Actinopolymorpha singaporensis: one gene and its partner. The protein of the gene in region 2 binds, or shares a complex with, the protein of the main gene of each other region. Links are inferred from orthologs where the notes say so. Each region holds a gene or a part of one and is shown on either strand. Other genes may lie near its edges.

What was found. Proteins that work in one complex are often made in the same cells at the same time.
Region 1: the proteins of BLU27_RS22075 (region 2) and BLU27_RS11095 are in contact, whole or in part, in a solved structure (PDB 3PUV), measured with the Escherichia coli proteins. The link is inferred for Actinopolymorpha singaporensis from one-to-one orthologs.

The regions. Positions count from the first base shown.
Region 1 is NZ_LT629732.1:2,442,393-2,446,212, reverse strand. Bases 444-3,348 are described here. They hold BLU27_RS11095 (ABC transporter substrate-binding protein), read left to right. Parts: upstream 444-1,200; coding sequence 1,201-2,496; downstream 2,497-3,348. Other genes in these bases: BLU27_RS11090 (carbohydrate ABC transporter permease), read left to right, coding at 2,489-3,348; BLU27_RS11100 (hypothetical protein), read left to right, coding at 444-826. Also shown: more of BLU27_RS11100, read left to right, coding at 251-443; more of BLU27_RS11090, read left to right, coding at 3,349-3,412; BLU27_RS11085 (carbohydrate ABC transporter permease), read left to right, coding at 3,399-3,820. UniProt on the Escherichia coli protein: Part of the ABC transporter complex MalEFGK involved in maltose/maltodextrin import. Binds maltose and higher maltodextrins such as maltotriose.
Region 2 is NZ_LT629732.1:4,899,188-4,903,087, reverse strand. What follows is about bases 215-3,199. They hold BLU27_RS22075 (carbohydrate ABC transporter permease), read left to right. Parts: upstream 215-1,251; coding sequence 1,252-2,148; downstream 2,149-3,199. Other genes in these bases: BLU27_RS22070 (CaiB/BaiF CoA transferase family protein), read left to right, coding at 2,224-3,199; BLU27_RS22080 (carbohydrate ABC transporter permease), read left to right, coding at 260-1,255; BLU27_RS22085 (ABC transporter substrate-binding protein), read left to right, coding at 215-253. Also shown: more of BLU27_RS22085, read left to right, coding at 1-214; more of BLU27_RS22070, read left to right, coding at 3,200-3,447; BLU27_RS22065 (enoyl-CoA hydratase/isomerase family protein), read left to right, coding at 3,444-3,900. UniProt on the Escherichia coli protein: Part of the ABC transporter complex MalEFGK involved in maltose/maltodextrin import. Probably responsible for the translocation of the substrate across the membrane.

The DNA of each region.
Region 1 (3,820 bases), 2.5 Mb from region 2 along the record:
TTGACGAGAGGTCGGGAGCATCGACTCGCGTCGAAGGATTGTACAAGTCTTTACCGGCCGGGCATCGACAACACGCGCCGGAAGTTTCCCCCGCGCAGTGCCCCTCCGGCAGTAATCGCTGACTCACTCGAAGCCTCCGACTGCTCCTGGACCGGCGCCAGGAGTCGAACTTGACCCTCTTCGTCTCCGCGATCACCATGTGCCCAGTGGATGGGGTCGCGCATCTCCGAAGCCAGGAGACGAGAACTCGATGAACTCAAGCCGCGAGGCCGAGGTGACAGGTCTTCAGAAGCAGACGAACCCTGATCTCACCGGGAGCAGCATTCTCGTCGGCTGGCGGGAGGTTCCCGAGCGCGGCGTCCGAGGACTGTTCGGAAACTATTCCGTCGAGCCCGTGATGCGGCAGCAGACGGCCGCCGAGCAGGCAGTCGGCCGATTGCTCATGAGTGCGACGGACGCCGAGGAGACAGCCCGAGTTCTCGCGATCGCGGCAGAGCATGCCGTACAAGTGTCACCGCCACCTCCACCACCCCGAGGGGGCGGCCCGAGCAGCCACTACGCACGCATCGACGCCGCCCGCATAGCCATCACGATCCTGCTGGTCGTGGGCGTCCTGGCCATGGTGATCTGGGCGCTGATCGAGCACGACCCCACCGTTGCCGCGCAGTACGTCGCCCCTGTCAGCGGTCTCGCCGGCATCGGCCTCGGATGGTTGTTCACGAACGGCCGGTCACCTACCGTCCTCGAGGCCGAACTCGCACAGCGAACCGCCCGGCGGAACGGCGCCGCGGGCGGCGGGCGGGCGCCGACCGCAGACGAGCGGTGATCGTCCGGGACTCAGGCCATCGGTTGGTTGCGGGCCGCGGGGTCCACATCTTCGAGCCGTAGGTAACAAGGACCGAGACGACCTCGCTTGGCCCCTTGACCTGTCATGGACCGATCATCCAGAATCGGCCACTGAATTGGTAGGTACCAAGCTTCTCCAAAGAGGTCGAATGGTCGAGCCCAGGTGGGCCGCAGACGACGCAGCCGTTGCGGCCCGACGACGCCGTCGGGCGGGCAGCCCATGACCACAGGCCGTGACCTTCCCCTCCACGTTTCACGATCGACTACCCCCCATTGGTACAGACCACTCCCTGATCCATCGAGGCTAGCGTCAGCATGCTGACGTCTCCACAGACGAACTCTCGGAAGGTTCCCATGTCTGGAGCAGGTCAACTCTCCCGTCGGCGTTTTGTAGGAATGGGCATCGCCGCGGCAGGTCTCAGCGGTCTGGCTGCGTGTTCCAGCGACTCCTCCTCGTCCGGCGGGAAGGTCACGCTTCGGTTCTCCTACCTGTGGACCGGGCAGGAGGCGAAGGCGCTGGAGAAGGTGATCAAGAAGTTCAACCAGAGCCAGTCCAAGATCGTCGTCAAGGGAGTGTCGAACCCGGACGCGCAGGCCCAGCTGGCCGCGATGACCGGGAGCAAGGGCGCGTTCGACATCTCCGACAACTTCGGGAGCGCCACCGGCGCCTGGGCGGAGAAGGGCGTCATCAAGTCCCTCGACGAGTACATCAAGAAGGACTCGTTCGACCTTGGCGACTTCACCGACTCCTCGATGGCGCAGTGCCGGTACAAGGGCCAGGTCTACCAACTGCCGATCGCGGTCAACAACTCAGCGCTCTTCTACAACAAGAAGCTGTTCGCCGAGGCAGGCGTGAAGAACCCGCCGACCACCACCAGCGAGTGGGCCGAGGCCATCGGCAAGCTGACCAAGACCGACAGCAAGGGGCGGTTGACCCAGCTGGGCCTGGCCGGAGCCAGCGGTGCCGGAGCCGACTACCGACTGCTGGGCGTCACCCACGGCGGCAAGTGGTACGACAACGGGAAGCCGACGCCTGAGGACCCGGGCAACATCGCCGGTGCGAACTTCTACGTCGACACGGTCATCAAGAAGTACGGCATCAAGGAGATCGAGCGGTTCGTGTCCGGCTTCGGCGACTACCAGTCGCCGCAGAACCCCTTCTACCAGGGCAAGTTGGCGATGGTGATCGACGGGGAATGGCAGCCGTCGTTCATCAAGGAGTTCGCACCTGACCTGGACTGGGGAGTGGTTCCGGTCCCGTATCCCGATGACAAGCCGGAGTTGGCGAAGACCAACCTGGTCGCGCCGGGGACGTTCTTCATCCCGAGCAACAGCCAGCACCCCGACGAGGCCTGGGAGTTCATGAAGTACCTCGTGTCGAAGGAAGCGATGTTGTCCTTCACCAAGACACTGTCCAACCTTCCGGCTCGCAAGTCGCTCCTGACGGACCCGGCGTACAAGTCGATCAAGAACTTCGACCTCTTCCTCGACCTGCTGGCCAACAAGAACGCGACCTCGATCCCGAGCGAGCCGAGCCTGGCGGAGTACACCTCCGACCTGGCCACCGCCGACGACAAGATCACCCGGTTGGTCAAGACCCCGGCCGAGGCCTACGCCCAGGTGGCCAAGTCGGCCAAGAGCTATGGCTGAGGCAACTCTCGCCAGGCGACGGCCGAGCCGCCGGCCGGCGTGGGCCGGGTTCGCCTTCTCCTCGCCGTGGATCATCGGGCTCGTCGTGTTCATGGCCGGCCCGATCCTGGTGTCGCTCTACTACAGCTTCACCGAGTTCAACCTCTTCCAGTCCCCGCGTTGGGTCGGGTTGAAGAACTACGCGACCCTGCTGGAGGACCCGAAGTTCCTCGGGTCGGTGTTCAACACCGCCTACCTCGCCATCATCGGCGTTCCCCTCGGCCTGGCGTTCGCGCTGCTGGTCGCTCTGGCACTGAACTTCCCGGTCAGGGGACAGCCGCTGTACCGCGCGATCGTCTATCTTCCGGCGATCGTGCCGGTAGTGACGGCCAGCTACCTGTGGCGCTGGGTCTTCAACGCGCAGTACGGATACCTCAACCAGGTCCTCGGCCGGGTCGGCCTGCCGCAGCCCAACTGGCTGGCCGATCCGCTGTGGACCAAACCCGCGGTGCTCATCATCATCTGGTGGGGCATCGGTGCCACCGCCGTGATCTACCTCGCGGCCCTCAAACAGGTGCCGCAACAGCTGTACGAAGCCGCCGCCGTCGACGGCGCGAACGGCTGGCAGCGGTTCTGGTACGTCACCTGGCCGGCTCTCACCCCGGTCACTCTGTTCCAGCTGATCATGGGTGTGATCGCGGCGCTCCAGATCTTCGCCCCGACCTACCTGCTGACCCAGAGCAGAGGCAACGGGGCCAACGGTGGGCCGGGAGACTCATTGCTGACCTACACCATGCACCTGTTCCACAACGCGTTCGTCTTCCTCAAGATGGGCCAGGCCGCCGCCATGGCCTGGATCCTGTTCCTCGTGATCGGGTTGCTGACCTTGTTGATCCTGCTGACCTCGAGGCGGTGGGTGCACTATGGCAGCGAGTGACGTCCTGCGAGCCGGCCGACCGGGGACGGCCACCAGCGGCGGACCAGCGCCCCGGCCACGTCGGCAGTATCTGGGTCGACGGCTCACCCATCACCTGATCCTGATCATCATCAGCCTCGCCTTCCTGGCGCCGTTCCTGGTCATGATCACGACCGCGTTCAAGACCAGCGGCGACATCTTCCGGGTGCCGCCGAGGTTGCTGCCGGATCGGTGGGTGCTGGGGAACTTCTCCGAAGCCGTACACGCGATGCCGTTCCTGCGTTACCTGGCCAACACCGTTCTGCTGGTCGTCCTCAACGTCGCGGGCACGCTCATCTCCTGCCCGCTGGTGGCGTACGGACTGGCCAAACTGCACTGGCGGGGCCGCTCGCCGGTCTTCGGCACCGTGCTCGCCACGATGATGCTGCC
Region 2 (3,900 bases):
CGTGCGGTCGGCACTGGACTCGCTGGTGCCGAAGGATCCGACCGACGGGTTCGTCAAGGTGCACGTGGACCCGCTGCGCGAGCGCAGTGACCGTACGGTCATCAGCTTCAAGTTCCCCGCCAACCAGTCGCGGATCAAGGAGATCTACGCCACGCACTTCGACCCCCTGTGGACCACGTGTGCCACCGAGGATGTCGCAGGTGCCGCCGCGCAGACCAAGGCGCAGGTGGACTCGATTCTCGCGCAGGGCTGATCGGCGATGGTCACGCAGACGGCCGACCCGCGGGAGGAGCCGGCGACCCGTGGGCGGCGCGGACTCCGCGGCAGTCGCGGCATCGCCGGGATGCGCCGGTCGCGGGGCCCGCTCGGCACTCGGCGCCGGGAGGCGATCGACGGCTACCTGTTCATCGCGCCCTGGTTGGTCGGGTTCGTGTTCCTGGTCGCGGGCCCGATGCTCGCCTCGCTGGTGATGGCCTTCCTGGACTGGGATCTGTTCAGCCCACCCACCTGGGCGGGCCTTGGCAACTTCCGGTTGCTTCTGCATGACCGGCTGGTGGCCAAGTCGTTGTGGAACACCGCGTTCTTCACCGTGATCAGCGTTCCGCTCAACCTGGTGACCGCACTCGGCGCGGCGATGCTGCTCAACCAGCGGGTGCGTTTCCGGTCGGTGTTCCGGACGTTGTTCTACCTGCCCGCGGTGATGCCGGCAGTGGCGAACGCGATCCTGTGGTTCTGGATCCTCAACCCGGAAGTGGGCCTTGCCAACTCGGTGTTGCACATGGTCGGGCTGCCCGAACTCCAGTGGCTGCAGGACCCGCACACCGCCAAGCCGTCGTTCATCCTGATGAACCTGTGGGGGATCGGCAACACCATGGTGATCTTCCTGGCCGGGCTGCAGGGCATTCCGCAGACGCTGCACGACGCCGCGCAGGTGGACGGCGCGAACTGGTGGCATCGCTTCTGGGCGGTGACCGTGCCGATGCTCTCGCCGGTGATCCTGTTCAACCTCGTACTCGGCATCATCGGGTCCTTCCAGATCTTCACCAGCGCGTTCCTGCTCGCCGGGAACGGCGGGCCCGAGCAGTCCACGTTGTTCTCGGTGCTCTACCTGTACCGCCTGGGGTTCGAGCAGTTCCGGATGGGCTACGCCGCGGCGTACGCGTGGGTGATCTTCCTGGTCATCCTGGTCTTCTCGCTGGTGCAGTTCCGGTTGTCGCGGTCGTGGGTGCACTACGAGGGTGAGGACGCACGATGAGCGGCAGCGTGACGAGCGGCAGTACGACCAGAAGCAGGTCAACCAGAAGCAGCGCGACGAGCGGGACGGCGATCGCACGCAAGGCGGTGCTGTACGCCGTACTGGCGGCCCTCGCGGCCGTCTTCTCGATCCCGATGCTCTGGCTGGTGTCCACGTCGCTGAAGGCGCAGGGTCAGGTGTTCGCCTATCCGCCGGTGTGGATCCCGAACCCGGTGCGGTGGGCCAACTACCTGGAGGCGATGGACCGGGCACCACTGCTGGTCTGGCTGGCCAACACCGCGATGATCACCATCCTGGCGATGACCGGGACGCTTCTGTCCAGCTCGCTGGTGGCGTTCGGCTTCGCCCGGCTGCGGTTCCCGGGCCGGAGATTGCTGTTCTACCTGCTGCTGTCCACGATGATGCTGCCGGACGTGGTGACGCTGGTGCCGCAGTTCGTGTTGTTCCGGTCGCTGGGCTGGGTGGACACGTTCGCGCCCCTGGTGGTGCCGGCGTTCCTCGGCGGCGGTGCGTTCAACGTCTTTCTGGTACGGCAGTTCTATCTCACCATCCCGCGCGACTTCGACGAGGCGGCCCGGCTCGACGGTGCCTCGAACCTGCGGATCTGGTGGCACATCATGCTGCCGCTGTCCAGGCCGGTCCTCGTCGCGGTGGGCATCTTCTCGTTCGTCTATCACTGGAACGACTTCCTGCTGCCGTTGATCTACCTGCAGAGCGAGGGGAACAAGACGCTGGCGCTCGGACTGCGAGCGTTCATCTCGCCCACGGACGCCTCGTGGAACATCAGCATGGCGGCGTCGATGTTCTTGGTGGTCCCGGTGCTGATCGTGTTCTTCGTGGCGCAGCGGCAGTTCATCCGGGGCGTGGTGATGACCGGCATCTCGGGGAGATAGCCACGCAGCACACCAGGCAGGCGATCCGGGCAGGCGATCCAGGCCGGCGATCCAGGACAGGTGAGGGGAAACGCAATGGACCAGGGGAGCCTTTCGGGCGTACGGGTGGTGGAGGTCGGCGTCTTCATGGCCGCGCCGTTCGCCGGGATGCAGCTCGCCGACCTCGGCGCGGACGTGGTGAAAGTGGAGCCACCCCGCAGGGGAGACCCGGCCCGCCAGGTCGGCCCGTACCTGCAGGGAGAGGGGTCGGCGTTCGTCCGGCTCAACCGCAACAAGCGTTCGGTGGCGGTCGACCTCAAGCATCCGGGGGGCAAGGCGGTGTTGACAAGGCTGCTCACGACCGCCGACGTGTTCCTGCAGAACCTCCGGCCAGGGGTGATGGACGCCCTCGGCTTCGACTACGAGAGCGTGCGGGCGCTGAACCCGCGGCTGGTGTACGTGTCACTGTCGGGGTGGGGGCAGGACGGTCCGCGGGCGAGCCTGCCCGGCCTGGACGTGATGGCGCAGGCACGGGCGGGGCTGATGAGCATCACGGGGGAGCCGGACGGCCCGCCGGCCAAGGTGGGCGTACCGCTGTGCGACCTCACCTGCGGCCTGTACGGCGCTCTGGCGGCGCTGGCCGCGCTGCGGGCCCGGGACGCCGGCGGGGAAGGGCAGCACGTCGACGTGTCGCTGTTCGAGTCGGCGGTGTCGATGGGCATCTGGGAGGCCGGGAGGTACTTCGCCACCGGCGAGGTCGGCGGGCGGCTGGGCTCGGCGCACCAGAGCACCGCGCCGTACCAGGCGTTCGCCACTGCCGACGGCTGGGTGACGTTCGGCGCGGTCACGCCGCGGTCGTGGGTGGCGGCCTGCGACGTGCTGGGCCTGGCGGAGCTCGCCGACGACCCGCGCTACGCCGACGCCTACCAGCGGCAACTGCTGCGGTCCGAGCTGACCCCGGTGATCGAACGCGCAACCCGCGGTTGGCAGACCGAGGACCTGGTGCGGGCGTTGGAGAGGGCCGGCGTTCCGTGCGCGCCGATCGCGGACTACGCCGAGGTGTTCACCGACGCCCACCTGCGGGAGCGGGACTACTACTGGGACGCGCCGCACCCCACGCTCGGTGCCGTACGCCAGCTCGGTTCGCCGATGCGCATGTCGGCCACCCCGCCGGTGCGCGGCCGAGCCGGCCCGTCGCTGGGCGCCGACAGCCGCGAGGTCCTGCGCGAGGCAGGATTCGCGATGTCGGAGATCGAGGGACTGGAAGCCGCCGGGGCGGTGCAGCACGGCGGACCGGACCGGGAAGGACGGTCGGAGTGAGTGACGCGGGAACCGCGAAGGAACTGCTGGTCGAGCGCGACGGGCCGGTGCTGCGGGTGACCTTCAACCGTCCGGAGCGACGCAACGCCATGACCTGGGCGATGTACGACGGACTGCTGGCCGCCTGCGACCGGGCCGAGTCCGACTCCTCGATCCGGGTGATGGTGCTGCGGGGTGCCGGTGACGAGGCGTTCGTCGCGGGCACCGACATCGGGCAGTTCGGGGAGTTCACCGGCGGCGACGCCGGAGTGGCGTACGAGCGGAGGATGACCCGGCTGCTGGAGACGGTGGCCGGGGTGCGGGTGCCGACCGTCGCGGTGCTCACCGGCTACTGCGTGGGCGCGGGCCTTGCCATCGCCGCGTCGTGCGACCTGCGGATCGCCGCCCGCGGGACGCGGTTCGGCGTGCCCATCGCGCGGACCGTGGGCAACTGCCTGTCCACCCCTACGGTCG